Regions from separate parts of the Pseudoalteromonas rubra genome, predicted to be linked through region 1. Evidence: riboswitches for the same ligand, from Rfam matches in the RefSeq annotation. Region 1 holds a riboswitch; the other holds the start of a gene.
The links. Region 1 has a riboswitch for lysine ahead of dapA (4-hydroxy-tetrahydrodipicolinate synthase). Riboswitches for the same ligand answer to the same signal wherever they lie in the genome.

Region 1 (8,160 bases):
GGTGACTAAAGCGCATATGTTGTGCCACCCACATCTGGTGCTGACCCACATCGCAACACACCACCCCAGTATCCGGCATCAAACGGCTCAGGCGATTAAGCAAATAAGGTGCAAACACTTTGTCGCCGGGGTAGTCGTAGCGCCAGGCGTGCTGCTCAGCCAGTGCGCTGATATGAGCACGCCACGGCGCCGGAGCCAGTTCGCCCTGTAATAAAGGCAGCGACACTTTCAAATCGGCGATCAGTGAAGCCGCAGCGGGTTTACGCTTACCAACTTCGGCCGGGTCAATATCCAGGTGGATCACTTTGGCCGCAGCGGCAAACTTGGCCAGGTTGCCGGTTACCCGGTCGTCAAAGCGCGCACCGATACAAACCAGCAAATCACATTCTTGCACTGCCAGATTGGCTGCCTGACCACCGTGCATTCCCAACATACCCAGGTCGTAGGCATAATCAGGTTTTACACTGCCAAGTGCTTTCAAGGTCGACACGGCTGGCATCTGTGTACGCTGCAAAAAAGCCATCAACTCAGCTTGTGCATCTGCACTGTGAACACCGCCCCCCACATAAGCAACCGGCTTTTTCGCCTGAGCTAACAACTCGTTGGCTTTGTCCAACTCAAAGCTCGACAGCGGAGCTGGCTGGTGCGCTTCGGCCTGCCAACCATGAACAGGGACCTGTGCCTGTTGAATGTCTTTAGGGATATCAACCAATACCGGGCCGGGGCGGCCCGATTGCGCAATGTGCATGGCCTCCTGCAACACCTCAGCCAGGTCTTCACCACGCTCGACCATAAAGCTGTGCTTGGTACAAGACAACGACATACCCAAGACATCGACTTCCTGAAAAGCATCTGAGCCAATCGCTGCGGTAGGAACTTGTCCGGTGATCGCAAGCAAGGGCACTGAGTCCATCATGGCATCAGCCAGCGCCGTCACCAGATTGGTTGCGCCCGGACCTGAAGTAGCAAAACATACACCCAGCTTACCTGTGCTTCTGGCATAGCCAACCGCAGCAAACCCTGCGCCTTGCTCGTGACGCGTCAGGTAATGCTTTAGTGGCGCACCGTATAACGCATCGTAAATCGGCATGATGGCACCACCCGGATACCCGAATACTGAACTCACCCCTTGTTTTACTAACATGTCTATTACCAATTGTGCGCCTGTCATTGTTTTGCCCATTGCCCTTTGTCTTTGAATTTGAATTTGAATTTGGCCCTAAAACGAAAAAGCCCCCCGAACTTTTCAGTGCGGGGGGCTTTTTGCTAATACTTTTCGAACAGCACTAACCAGCCCCCGCGGTAATAATAATCACCACGTTGATAATCACGACTAGTAGAGAAACTGTTTTTAACATGTCACTGCTCTTCTGAAAAAACGAATACCTTGCACGTGCGCTAAGCGCTCTGTTGTGCTCTTTTTCTATTATTAACCCGTAGCCACCCAACAAGTCAACCCTAAAAATTATGCTCATTTCCTTACTTGAATTGCACAAAAACAAAACAAAATTCAAAATAACATCAAAATAAGGATAAAAAATACCAAATATAAACACACCACCTGGAATAAACTAAAGTGAGTGTTTTTTCCCACACGATTCATTCTTGCTCATCACAACATTAAATTTTTATGATTTACTCCGGGAATTGATTATGATGTGCCCAGTTTTGAACATTTGGAGGGAACCATGCCTCACTTTATTCGCCTGACACAGTTTATCTTTACACTCTTTTTGTTACTCCTCAGCCAGATTGCTATCGCACAACCTGCACTATGGAGCGTAGAAAAAAACGGCATCACGTCTTACCTGTTTGGTACTGTACACGTTGGAGATAGCACAATGCACGGCCTGGATCCGCGTATAAAAGCCGCTATAAAAAGCAGTCAAACAGTGGTCGTCGAGCTCAATACCGAAGCCATTAGCCCCCTGGAGCTACAACGCAAAACCTTACCTTTTATGCTGCAAAAACCAGGGAATACACTTCAAACCAGCCTGTCTACGGTGACTTATAAACAAGTAAAAGATTATCTCTCTAAGCGCAAAATCGATATCGCGCTGTTTGAAAGCTATCAGCCCTGGTCTGTTATGCTCACCATTCTGCGACTCGAGTATCAACAAGCGGGATTCAGTGAAGACTATGGCATTGATAAGCAAATAATCGAGTATGCCACCCGCATCAAAAAGCCCATCATGGAATTGGAAAGTCTGGAACAACAGCTGACCTTGTTCAGTACTTTGGGCGATCAAAACGATGCCATGATTGCCGACACACTGAAGCAGGTTGAGGACTTTGAGCGATACTTCACCCAAATGATAACAGCCTGGAAACAAGGCAATTATCAGAAACTAAATACCTTTTATAAACTGAGTTTTGATGACTCCGAGTATGGCCAGCACGCCGAGCAAGTCATGCTCATTCAACGTAATAACAACTGGGTAGCGACATTGACACCCAGACTGGCCAAATCAGCGCATTTTATCGCCGTGGGTGCGCTACATTTACCACAGCAGCATGGACTGCTTACTCAGCTGACAGCACGAGGGTTCACCGTTCAACGGGTCAAGTAATGCACTTAAAAGCGACTTTATTTACATTGCTTTTAAACCTTTGTGTTTTAACCCGCGTCATACAGATATCAAAACGACAGAATGGAAGAACAACAGGATGAGAAAAAATCTGATAACTGCGGCACTGTTGGTGCTAAGTGCCACCACTCAGGCTAAAGAGACACGCACACTAACACAGACCTTTGAACTGGCCGACAGCACAGAGCTCGAGATCCAGTTTCCTATTGGTAAATTAAAAACACAAACGCATTCAGGCAAAACCATCGAGGTCACCATTGAACTCGAACCCGTCGAGCATGACATAGATAAAGTGACGGATGCACTGGAAGACGTGCAACTGGCAAGCCGCCGGGCAGGCAACGAGCTTAGCCTGAGCCTCAACAGTAAGTATGTAAAACAGGACTGGACAGTGAAAGTCCCTGAGTCAATGGAGCTAGATGTCGAGGTAGATGTTGGCAATGTTAAATTGCTCGGATTAAATAATGACGCCGATGTCGAAGTGGGAGTCGGCAATGTCACGATAGAAGCAGACGCCAAAGACTTCCGACGTGTACGATTCGATTCTGGTGTCGGTAAAACCAAGCTCTCTGACTTGCCGGGTAACGCTGAAACGGAACGCAATATGGTCGGTGAAACTTTACGCTATCATGGCCAGGGGGAGCATAGCCTGGATATCGAAGTCGGTGTTGGCAACATTAAGTTGCGTCGCTGAGGGTGAGCACTTTGTGCAGGGCGCGCTCCAATGCTCCCTTTTCAACAGGCTTAAACAAATAATCGGTCGCGCCAAGCTGCACGGCCGATTTAATTGCCTGCTCTGAGGTATTCGCAGTCAACACCAAAATTGGCGTCGACAACATCAGCGTCTGACGGATCTCTTTAATGGCTTTAAAACCATCCATAATCGGCATATTCAAGTCCATCAGGATCACATCAAAAGACTGGTGCGCCAATACCTCAATGGCCTGTCCCCCATGACTCACATGAATACTGGTTAGCTCCATGTTATCCAACATTTTTTCAATAATTTTGGCATTCAATTGATTGTCTTCCACCAGCAGCACTTTATGGTGGGTCAGTCCACTTACCGGCTCCGGCTCCGGGAGTCGCTTCAGCGGCAAACTCAAAGATGCTTTTGTACCATGCGGTTCACAGGGTAAAAAAGTCAACTCACCAGACATAATCGCCAGCAACAAGTTGCAACGGGCTAGCCCCAGTTGCAGCCCCTGATAATGGTGGCCATCCGGGCTGATGCCCGACGCAGATGCTTTGATCTGCACCACATTAAATCCGGGCCCGCTGTCTTCTACTTCACAGAAAAAACGCCAGTTGAACTCATCCTCTTCCGGATTGACAGGCTCCACGCGGGCGGACAATCTCACCGTGCCTTGCTCGGTGAATTTAACGGCATTGTCGAGTAGCTGACCAATAACCCAGCTCAGGCGTTCATGATCACAGGCAAATATTTTTTCCGTGTGGCTGCTAAAGTGATAGCTAAAATCCAGGCCTTTCTCTCTGGCCAGCAGACGATAAGTGGCCACAGGCTGACCCAGAGTATCGGTCAGCCTGGCCGGGTGACAATTTAACTCTGGTTGCTGTTCGTCAGACAAGCGGTTGTAGTCCTCCACAGACGCGATCAAGGCCTTCAATTGCTGGGCTGCTTTATTCGCTTGTGCAAGGTAGCTGTCACGCTGTGATTCCTGATACAAGTGCAGATACCCCAGCACAGCCTGCAAGGGCGTCCGCAATTCGTGACTGGCGCGAGCCAGAAACATGGCGCGACTTTGGTTGGCATGCTCAGCTTTCAGGCGTGTTTGCTGCAAGCGGTCTATCGCGCTGGCGATGCTGCGTTCCATAGGGAAAAATATCCACTTAATCTCAGCGAGCAGCAAAGCCAACCCCAGTAACCACATCAGCAGTTGCAGGTTCCTCAGTTTCTCAAGTTTTTCATTGGTAAACTGCTCAAACAACAACACCGCATGATCTAAGCCCTGCAACAACAGTTGAGAGCGGATATGGATCTCCTGGCTCTGATCTAAATCAGGCTGACTGGCAACGCCGGACAACAGCGCCAAATATTGTTTTAATTGCCTGTCCAAATCACCCGGCTGCGCGAAATACCATTGATAAAGCTCGGCATTGAGGTGCTTGTATTGCTCGCCATCGCGCATGAGCAAAAAATCATGGTTGGCTTGCATAAGCTGCAGCGCATTGTTCAGTGCCTGACGATCTGCCGTCACGTTGTGTTCGCGCATGATGATGACATACTCCAGGTGCAATGCGGCTTTTTGCGACAGCATGCGCTGCATACCTGCAACATTGATCACTCTGGCAACCTGTTTTTGCTGATCCAGCAGATACAAAGTCAGGCCAGTCGTCATCGTCAACACCAGCAACATGATCACCAGTGCGACCAGGTATTTCAGGCGATAGCGTGTAACCAGATTGTCCAAATTATCCCTCCCAAAACCAGCCGGATCATCCAAGCGCCAGACTCTTTCCCAGTTTAGATTAAATTTCAAACTTTTGCTGAGAGTGACTTGACACCCAGACGGCCAAAATGTTTCAATGCGCCCGTACCCTATTTTATCCAGACGGCCATGCATCTAAAAAGTGTGGACGTCTTAGGGCTGGAAGAGGTGCGTTATTCAGGTATTTGAATGGAGGAGAGCAAACTCCTGTGAAATTCAAAGAGGGGAATTAACGCCGAGAAGCACTGCGCTTTGCTTGCGTACTGCTTCGGGCGACTGGGTTGAATCCCAGCGACTGTCACCAACACATTTGGTGGAGAGCTTCTGGTCTTAGAAACAATATGGCCAGCAGCCTATTCTTTTTAAGTCCATTGCTCTTCGAATTTTAAACGGTTCGGAGTAGGACGCTTTCCTGACTACCGGACCAGCAAGAAGTTCGGTAGAGATGAAATCACACATTCAGTTATCTGATCAGTTATCTGACTACCCGTTATGGACGGCCCTTGTCACACCTTTTGACGCGTGCGATCAGGTCGATTATCACAGTTTACAGCAACTCGTTGCTCAGCAAGTTGAAGCCAACAATGGCATCTTGCTGCTTGGCAGTACCGGTGAAGGCCTTGCCCTGACTCTGTCCGAGCAGAAAAAAATCGTTGAGTTTGTCTGTTCGCTTGCACCTCAGGTCCCCATTATGGTTGCCGTCGGCGGCATCAATCTGGCGGCCCAGCTGGAGTGGGTCGAGTTTTGTAATACGCAACCCATCGATGCGCTGTTGCTTGGCTCTCCATTGTACGCCAAACCCGGTGTCGTTGGTCAGACCCATTGGTTTGATGCCCTGCTCAGCGCAGCAAACGTCCCCTGCATGATATACAACGTGCCAGGGCGCAGTGCCGTTGCCATAGCACCTGAAGTGCTAACGAACCTGGCACATCATGACAACCTGTGGGCGCTCAAAGAAGCCAGCGGCGATATTGCCACGTTTGAAGCATTTCGTCGTGCCTTACCCAGCCTGGCGATATACAGCGGTGATGATGCATTGCTGCCTTACTTTGCACAGGCAGGCGCGGCCGGATTGGTGTCAGTGGCATCGAATGCCTGGCCTGGCCAAACTGCCGAATTTGTCCGCCGTGCGTTAAGCGGCACCAGTCCTAACCTGTTCACTACCTGGGCCGATGCCATCAGCAGCTTGTTTGCCGTTGCCAACCCTATCCCGGTAAAGACACTGATGCATTTGCAGGGCACGCTCACGACGCCCCATCTGAGGCCACCGCTCACGCACCTGGAATTAACCAATCATGCGGCACTGAATGCTGCGAACGAACAGATTTTATCCTGGAATTAAGAGGCTCCCTATGACCTGGTCAACACTATTAGATAATTTAGAAAATGGTTCACAACGTGCTGCGAACCAAGATGAACACGGCAATTGGCACGCTAATGTCGAAGTCAAAGAAGGTATTCTGGCAGCCTTCCGTGCGGGTCAAAATACCGAATACCCGGGCGGTTTTGTAGACAAAGACAATCTTGCCCCACGTGGTTTTGCCGCCGAAGATGCGGTCCGTATGGTCCCCGGAGGCAGCAGCGTGCGTCGTGGCGCTTATGTTGCTTCTGGCACCATCATCATGCCGCCAGCCTATGTCAACATTGGCGCATATATCGACACCGGCACTATGGTCGACAGCCATGCACTGGTTGGTTCTTGCGCCCAGATTGGTAAAAATGTGCATTTAAGCGCTGCTGTTCAGATTGGCGGCGTATTAGAGCCAGTCGGTGCCAGCCCGGTAGTAGTTGAAGATGATGCGTTCATTGGTGCGGGCTGTGTGCTAGTTGAAGGTGTAGTCGTAAAACGCGGTGCGGTGCTGGCACCGGGTGTTCGCCTGTCTGCCAGCATTCCAGTGTATGACTGCGTGAATGAGCGTACCCTGGAAAAAGGGGAAGCCATTCCGCCTTTTGCCATTGTGATCCCGGGGTCGCGTCCAGCCTCCAGTGACTGGGCCAAAGCACAGGGATTGAGCATGTCCTGTGCACTGATTGTAAAATACCGTGACGAACAAAGTGATGCGTCGTTAGAACTCGAAGAGGTACTACGCTAATGACCACACTGAGTACGCCACTGCGTGAGCAACTGACTGCACTGTGCCCTGACCTGGACATCCCATTCTTCGTCTACGACCTGGATGCACTGAGCGCACATGTTAATCACCTGACCACCCAAAATGTGGTCAAGCTGTGGTATGCCGTTAAAGCCAACCCGTTATCCAGTGTCCTCAAAACACTGGACACCGCGGGCTTCAACTTTGATGTTGCCAGCCGGGGAGAGCTCACACAGGTATTGGCCCAGGACATTGCGGCCGAACGCGTACTCAACACTGGGCCGGCTAAATCCCCGGCCCAGATCCGCCATTTCCTCGATGCTGGCGTCACCACCTTCGTTGCTGAAAGCCTGAATCAAGTGCGCTGGCTGAACGACGCGGCACAACAGCGTCAACAGACGTTAACTGTGCTGCTTCGCGTTCAATTACGCTGGCCGGCAGGAGACAAAAATCCACTAGGCGGCGACAGCCTGACCCCATTTGGGCTCGGCTGTGAGCAGTGGCAACAACTGACTTTACGCGACTATCCTGCGCTGGATTTTGCAGGCCTGCATATTTTTCAATGGGGCAACATGCTCGACGCCTCCAAACTGGCCAGCCTGTGGCAACAGATGGTCCCCCCACTGACTAAGCTGAGCCAACAGCTGGGTATGCGCCTGAGGATCTTAGATCTGGGCGGGGGATTAGGGGTGCCTTACGAGTCAGGCCAGCAGGCACTCGACTGGGATCAGGTCATCGCTAGCCTGGCCAAAATTAAAGCCGAAGCGGGGGTGCAAGAATTATGGATGGAGCTGGGTCGCTTTGCCGTGGCGCAGTGTGGCTACTACCTTAACCCGGTGGTGGAACAAAAATGCAATTATGGTGAACATCAGCTCATCCTTGCAGGTGGCATCAACCACTTGTTGCGACCGGCCGTGACCAGTCAGGCTTTTCCGGTGCAGGCACTGCGTGCATCTGATACTGCTCAGCGCCAATATCATTTACATGGCCCACTATGTACAGCCCTGGATCACCTTGGTTCGCATAATT
Region 2 (8,160 bases), 1.4 Mb from region 1:
CGACGAGACCAGGTTTCAATCCCTGACTTAACCCCCTGTAATATAATGCCAGCCGTCAGCAGTAGCATCATTGGGGTAAAGATAAAATTCCGTAAGGTCGAATCACCTGAGAGAAAAGCGCTGGCTGCATCCCAGCCAACTAAACGAGCCAGTGGTTCGAGCGAATGCGCCAACATCCAGCCGGCAACAATAGAATAGAAACTGAGCATGACAATGGCACCGGCAAGGCCGATGTAACCTGCAGAGGCACCGATTTTAGGCTGTTTTTCCTGCCACGCCTGCTTAAGCGCTTTCACCGGGTTGGCTTGCGCCTGATGACCCAGGTACAACTCCGTATACAAAGCAGGTAATGCCAGTAAGAATATGACGATAAAGTAAACCAGCAAAAACGCGCCACCACCGTGGTTCGCTGCCTGAGTGGGAAACCCCCAAATATTACCAAGTCCGACTGCCGCACCGGCTGCCGCTAACACAAAGCCCAGACGGCTTTGAAAACCTTCACGCACTTGAGCCATAATCGAATGCCAAGTTAATTATTGTTGTAGACTGGCGATTATACGCACTTGTAAACAAATTGCGAGTGTCAGTTCGGGCAAATCGGAACAGCCAACGGTGACAAGGGTTTACGCCCTCAGATCAGAGCTGGTCTGCCAGCCTTCACCTGGTGACATCAAGCCCGAACACACAGTTCAGCAAGACTTAAAAACTCGAACCAGGCGTTTGCAAAAAAGCCAACTCTTCAGCGCTCGACTCACGCCCTAAAATGGCATTTCGATGGGGGTAACGGCCAAACTGTTCAATAATTTTTTTATGCGCCAGCTCAAACTCATAGTTTGGTAATGATTTAAACAGGGCATCCGCCTGCTGATGCATGCTCAGACTTTCACTGTGCATGTAAGGCAAATACAAAAAGGTGCGCTGAGTTTTCTCTAGTTGCTGATCAAACCCTTTTTCAACGGCGTGCTGTGCTAAACACAAAGCCTGCGGGTCGCTGGCAAACGCAGCCGGTGTGTCGCGGAACATATTGCGCGAAAACTGATCAAGCACAATGATTTCACACAGCGCCCCCACCGCGGTCTTTCGCCATTCAGCCAGTTCTCCGGCCACAGCCTGCTGGTGTACATGGGCAAACCGCGCCGTGATTTTATTGTCGAACTGAGTCGACTTTTGCCACCAGTCCTGTTCCTGACATTCGACAAACCAGAACTGATAAATTTCCTGATATTCCATGGATACACCTGTGAGTAATTGATTTAGGTATCAGAGCGAGTATTACCCGCTCGTGATAAAGTGTCCAGCCCGACTTGCCAGGCCCCTGAATTATGCCGCTTCCAATAATCGGCTGTGGATCGCCTGTACGACTGCGTCCGATTCCGTTTGCTCAACCAAAAAGCACAGGTTATGGCGACTTGCGCCGTGACAGATCAGGCGAATATTAAAGTCAGCCAGTACTTGCATCAGACTCGCTTCACCATGGCGCAGCTGGATCTCAGAACCTATCATGGCCACCAATGTCAGATTGTTTTCGACACTGACCTGACAAAACTCTCCGAGTTCATCCAGACAAGCTTGCGCCAGCTCGGGCCGTGTGGCATTTGGCGCATTGTCCAGCGTCAATGCAACGCTGATCTCAGAAGTAGTTACCAGATCAACCGAAATATTATGTGCACTCAAAATGGTGAATATACGTGCCAGAAAACCACTTGCAAGCAGCATTTCCGGACTTTTCAGTGTTAACAGGATCTGGTTCTTACGTTGCGTGACTGCACGGATCCCAGGTTCCGAGCGGTTGTTCTTTTCAATCCAGGTCCCACCAGCATGCGGGTCTTTACTTGAGCCCACAAACACTGATATTCCGCTGCGACTGGCAGGCAATATAGTGGCCGGGTGTAGCACTTTAGCACCAAAGGTTGCCATTTCTGCGGCTTCATCAAAACTCAACCGGGCGATTGGCTGCGCTTTTTGGCACAAACGCGGATCTGTACTGAAGATACCAACGACATCTGTCCAGATATGTACACTGCGTGCAGCAATTGCCTCAGCCAGTAGCGCTGCACTATAATCAGACCCGCCGCGCCCCAGCGTGGTGGTTTGTCCCTGATTATCACTGCCTATGAACCCTTGAGTCACCACCACCTGCTCCTGCAACAAGGGAATTAAATGGGCCTCGGCGGCTTCACGTGTTGCGTCAATATCTGGCACTGCCTTACCAAACTGGCGGTCTGTTTTAAGCACCCGTCGCACATCAAATCGGCTGCTGGCAACCCCTAAATCTCTCAGTACCTGAGTAAACAGATAAGATGAAAAGCGCTCTCCAAAACTCAGCATTTCGTCGCACTGCTGTGCGTCCAACGCAGGTAATTGAGCAAGTGTGTGAAAATCATCCCGTGTTTCAGTAAACCCTGCCTCCAGATCAGCATCGAGCGTTAGACATGCCAGAATGCTTTGTTGAATATCCATCACAGACTGAAACAATGCCTGGCGTGCCTCTGCATCGACTTTTTGCTGCGTCAGGGTTACCAGGTGATTCGTCACACCGGCACTCGCGCTCACGGCCACAACACGGACATTCGGGTCATCGTGGACTATCGTGGCGCATCGCTGCATGGCTTCGAAGTTTGCAACACTGGTGCCGCCAAATTTAGCAACGACATACTGGGAATTCATTTTATCTCCTTGGGATCACACTGGGCGATCAACATCAATAAGGAGAACTTGGCAATAGGATGGACTAACCATAAAGAAATGACCTCTGCCAGAAGCTCTCCACCTGAAAACGGTGACAGTCCCGAGGATTCAACCTCAAGGACCGAAAAATCACGCTGACGCAACCTGACTTTTCTCGGCGAGTACTTCCCTCACTGATGGTCACGGGTAATCGTCACCTCACATCAGCTACCTAAGCATCGCGCCTCTTCTGTTTATTTTGCCGGGATTTAACTGAATCCTGGCAAAATAAAAGCCCGCATTTTGTGCGGGCTCGAAAAAGGTATCTTTTAGACGTCTAGGTGTCAAGTACAAATTTGTCCCTGTCACCAAAGTTTAAATAAATTGCCCCATAAAATAGGCGCCCGCATAGCCTGCCGTATAGGCAATTAACAAATACAGGCTCATTCTTAAGTAACTGGTAAAGGTTAGAGCTTTAACTTTACTCATGGCAATGATCCCGGCAGCAGAGCCGATAATCAGCATAGAGCCACCGACACCCGTTGCATAAGTAAAAGTCAGCCATTGCTGAGGGCTCATAACAATGTCCGCCTTTAACAGAGCAGCCGTCAGGGGCACGTTATCTACCGCAGCACTCATAAGGCCAACCAGATAACTGGCATACTGAGGCTCAATGAATTCATACAACTGGGTAAACATATTCAGGACACCCACCTCTTTTAGTGCCCCAACCAGCAACAACACACCGACGAAAAACAGTAAAGTGTCGTACTCTATCTCGCGGATATAATCGATGATCTTTTTGTTGACGTCTTTCTTGCGCATCAGAAACTGCGCCATTAAAAACATCACCGACAGACCACACAGGAAAGTCAGCATAGGTGGGACCTGATATTGCACGCTCAGATACAGCGTGGTGAGTACAGTGGTCATGAAGATAACGGCAATCGTGATGTCCGTTTTCTCTATACGACGCAGCACTTGTTTTTCGAATAGCAGTTGATCTTTCATACCAATGGACAACAGTGTAGCCAGCAACAACACACTGACAATTGAAGGCGCAACTAGCAGCAGGAGATCGGGAATGGTGACCTTGCCAGCCAGGAAAATCATCAGTGTCGTGACATCGCCGGTAATGAGCGATACCCCTCCTGAGTTAACACTAAAAATGATCAATGTGGCATACTTAATCAGTTTCTTCGGGTCTAGTTTGAGTGACATGACCACAGCCAGCGAGATAAGTGTCGCAGTAATGTTGTCAGAAATCGAAGAAAACAAGAAGGCAAAGCCGCCAACCAGGAACATCATTTTACGTTCGCTGATCTGGGTTGGCATCACACGGTGAACAATGTTTTGTATAAAACCTTTGGAGTTCAGGTAAGCAACAAAGGTCATCGCTGCCATCAGGAATAACCACAATGTGGCAATTTCCAGAATGTTGTGATCGAGCCGATGTTGTATAGTTTCTGAGCTTTCGCCATGGATCGGAGAGATAAATAGGATAATCCAACATAAAGTGCCAAAAAAAAGGGTCGTTTTGGCCTTGTTTACATGGATAATATCCTCTATAACGATAAGCACAAAAGCGACCGCTATCAGGGTTAGGATAATGGGCGTGACCATATGCGTAAACAACCTGTAATTAAAAGTAAAAATTGTGAAGAGTAACGTAATCGGCGCGGAGTCTAACACTTAGCAGCACACTGTGCCACGAGTAGTTACATATTATGACAATTTTCTTACCTGATACCGTCACAAAATTGATACACACTGGAAAGCTATGATCCCAGCTAAAAAAGTATTAAATACGCTGAATGAACACTGGGGCGTCCTGGAGCTGCTTTTTAAACGCTTTAAGATGGCCGATTTCAGCCTAAAAGATGTGCAAAACATCATCAAATTGAAAAACCCAAACTGGTCAAGTGAACGTATTTATAGAGAAACCAATCGGTTACTAAACCAGGAAATAATTATTCCTCTGGCCAAATCATCGCAACTCGAAATTAACCGAGCCGTGGCCGACTTCGCTAGTTTTTTATTACAGGAAGAACACCTTGGCCTGGCTGAAGAAATCACAGTATTAGTTAAAGATCTGCAACGACTGGGAGAACGCTTGGCCCAGGCAGGCGATGAAGGCGATCACAGTGAGCTGCGTCGTTTTAGTCGTATTATGGATGAGCGTGTGCGCAAAATCGTCAAGCTGTATCATCATAATGAAAGTGCCATCATGAACCTGGTGGAACAGGCAAAATCAGATCAAGGTAATCTGTCTTTGCAAAAACGCTATCGCGCCGTGATTGAAGCATTTGATGAATATATCGAGCCAATGCTGGAAATGGTCGATATCCATGGACCCTTCCAAGCCTGCTTTACGACTATAGAGCATCAGATCAGTGAACAGATCGCGCAAATCGAACAACTTGGCCGTGGTGCACAGGACAAACGAATGCTCGAGCAATTGCGTACCCGGATCCTTGATATGCACCTGATCGGGCGTGAGAGCTTAGGTAAAAGTGCCGATATGCTGATGCCACTGCGCGAAGAACTCAGACGCAACACACTCATTACCCGCCAGGCGGCAAAAGTCCTGGGCTTGATCCGTAAAAATGGCGTTGATCGTATGCTCAGCCCGGTGCAGCCCTACTTTGTCTCAGACATACAGCGTTTCAGCCTGGGTCAGCAACGTCATATGGTGGCTTATATGGCCAGTCTCAGCGAGTTCGAACACGAGGAATATCAATTGCCGGATCAGCAGGATGTGCCTGCATATCAAAGCCCAAATATTCCGGATTATTCGGACGTGCGTAAATCGTTTAAAGGGTCCGGTAAAAAGCGTACCGCCTTGCTTGGCTTTTTGAGTGAACAATACCCGGCGCTGGAAGCGGATGAAATGCTGTTCTTGTACCAAAAGCTGATCAGCGATCCCGAACTCGATATCGCCCAGGACGAGCAACAACAAACGATGCAAATCGCCAATACCCGCATTCGACTTTATCCGTTCAGTGCAACGGACAAGCAATCAGATAACCAGAATTAGTAAACACCATGACACACATTAATCTAGACGAACTCAGTCAGTTACAGGCGATCAATAAAAAATTGGTCAGTGGCTACCATATCAGCGAACAGGACACGACACAGTGGCAAGAGCTGGATCAACACATAGAGTCATATCAGGCACTGTTCAATGCCCTTGGCCATGACCTGCAACACGACAGCCGTGGCTTTTATTATCTGGCCAGTGATGAAAGCACCCCCAACATGGGCAAGATCTCCCGTGCCATTGCCCTGACTGTATTCATCCTGATCGAGCACTTTGCCAACCAGGGTAAAGATCCGCTGCGCGCTTTGTTTGACGAAGTGCTGGATTTGGAGCTGATGCAGACTCTGGTTCAACTAAACAAACACCTGTTTGACCAGCTAGAAATTTTCTCAGGGTCCGATCTTCGCAAAGACGTTTGTCTGCGTATGGTTCGCCTGGGCCTGGCTCGCGAAGTAGAGCAAGGTTTCTCGCTACTGGCACCGGTATATCGTTATATCGACGCGCTGATGGAAGTAAATGAGGACAATTACGACACACTTGAGGAAGAAGTATGAACAAGCTGTATGGTCTCAGTAAACTCGCCCTGCTCAACACCGCAGGTTATGCCAAGTGTGTGATCCCACTGGATAAAAGTGCCTCTATCTGTGCCCCGAACAACACAGGTAAAAGCTCAGTCATCAATGCCCTACAATTCCCGCTTATCAACGATTTGCGCCTGACCGAATGGGATGGTCATGACCTCGAAGAAACCCGTAAGTTCTACTTTTCAAGTGATCAGTCTTACATTCTGCTTGAAGCAAATCTGCCTCATGGTGACGTCGTCATCGGCGTTGCGGGGTTAGGTAAAATTGCCGGTTACGCGCACCAATTCTTTTGCTATAACGGCAAACTCAACCTGGATGACTTCACCCAGGGAAAAAGCATCATTAAATACACCAAGTTGTTCAATCACTTACAGGAGAAAGGCTTTAAGCCCGTTGAACTCAAAGCGGCCGAACTGAATGCCTTGCTGACAGGCGGGGCAACGCCGTACGATGGTGACATCAATCTCAAGATGATCCCGCTGAACAACGTCCAGGATGCCGCGGTATACAAAGAGATCTTCCGCCGAATTCTGAACCTGCATAAACTGGGTGCCCATGATGTCAAACGCTTTATGCTTAAAGTCTTTGAGCGTCATATGTCCAACTCCAAAGTCGACTTTTATGAAGTATGGCGCCGTGCGTTTGATAAAGTAAACCGCTCTCGCCGAGAGTTGAATGCACTGGAGTCCATGCAGGAACCCATTGCTGCGCTGGAGCAAATGATTGAAGGCGAAGCGACCCTCAAAGGCAAACTTGCCGCCTACGCACCTAAGCTCGACAAAGCCATAGTGGAGTTCGATGAGTATCAGCAGAACCAGATTAGCGAGCTCAATGATCAACTTGAGAATATCGAACAGGAAAAGCGCGAGTTTGAGGAAAAGCAGCAGCTCTATGTGCAACAGTCACGCGATATTGAACGAAAGCAAACACAGATAGAGCAATGGTTTACTGACTACCACGCGCTCAAGTCTGAGTTTGAGCTCACCAACCATGCAACGCTAAAAACCAATCTGACGCTGCTGAAAAAAGAGTACGAACAGCTGTCGTTCTCCATTAACAGTGCACAGGGTCAGAGCCTCCATACGCTGGACTATCGAATTGGCGAAACGCAAAAGCAAGTCAAGAGCCTGAAACTTCAGCTCAAGAACCTGGAATTCAACCTCTTTACCCGAATGCGTGAAGACCTTTCACTGAAAGAAGTAGAAGAGGTCTCTCGAATTCTGAATCCGGATATTTTGTCTTTTGCCACCACCGGTAAGGGCGAAGTTGAGATCAGCGATGACGACGCCTTTGGCGACTTTCTGGCGCAATTATCTGCGGCTGTCAAAGGCGGTGAACTTAAGCTTCCTGGTGCCACCATCAAGCTGAAAAAGCTGGCACCAGTACAAATGCAAAGCGGCGAAAACAAAACCCAGTTGCAGGCGCAGCTGGAGGCACTACAACAGTCACTGCAGGAGCTGAAACAACAGCGCGAAGTGTCTGCCAATGTGGCCGAAAAACAACAAGAACGCGATGCACTCTACGATGAATTAATGGCCACCGAAGCGGCATTAAAACGCTTTGAACAATTCCAGACCATGGCGCAATCGGCTGAAGCCCAACAGGCATTGCAGGAACAGCTGCAAGCTGAGCGCGAGCAAGTAGATGATTACCTGCAGGATGTGCAACGTAATGCCGGGTCAATTTCAGATCGTCGCTCCATCATCAAGAGTAAACAAGATCTGATCCTGCGCCAGGCCGATCGCCTTAAGCAAGTGAAGTCTGAGCGCATCGATCATACGCTCGACTTGTATAGTGGCAAGCAAACGCCCTACCCGGTTGAGATTAAATTAGACTTTGATAACCTGGCCGAAGTGATCCATCAAT

Region 2: another riboswitch for lysine. It lies ahead of lysC (lysine-sensitive aspartokinase 3); the one in region 1 lies ahead of dapA (4-hydroxy-tetrahydrodipicolinate synthase).

The regions. Positions count from the first base shown of each region.
Region 1 covers NZ_CP013611.1:2,388,744-2,396,903, forward strand. Annotated here, with positions in the region: gene ilvG (acetolactate synthase 2 catalytic subunit) at 1-1,171, opposite strand, end outside; gene AT705_RS10575 (TraB/GumN family protein) at 1,689-2,570, shown strand; gene AT705_RS10580 (hypothetical protein) at 2,668-3,282, shown strand; gene AT705_RS10585 (response regulator) at 3,266-5,089, opposite strand; lysine riboswitch at 5,194-5,370, shown strand; gene dapA (4-hydroxy-tetrahydrodipicolinate synthase) at 5,484-6,380, shown strand; gene AT705_RS10595 (2,3,4,5-tetrahydropyridine-2,6-dicarboxylate N-succinyltransferase) at 6,391-7,131, shown strand; gene AT705_RS10600 (PLP-dependent decarboxylase) at 7,131-8,160, shown strand, end outside.
Region 2 covers NZ_CP013611.1:990,763-998,922, forward strand. Annotated here, with positions in the region: gene AT705_RS04435 (sodium-dependent transporter) at 1-515, opposite strand, end outside; gene AT705_RS04440 (DUF924 family protein) at 700-1,230, opposite strand; gene lysC (lysine-sensitive aspartokinase 3) at 1,321-2,667, opposite strand; lysine riboswitch at 2,752-2,925, opposite strand; gene nhaD (sodium:proton antiporter NhaD) at 3,043-4,290, opposite strand; gene AT705_RS04455 (hypothetical protein) at 4,448-5,704, shown strand; gene AT705_RS04460 (condensin complex protein MksE) at 5,713-6,264, shown strand; gene AT705_RS04465 (hypothetical protein) at 6,261-8,160, shown strand, end outside.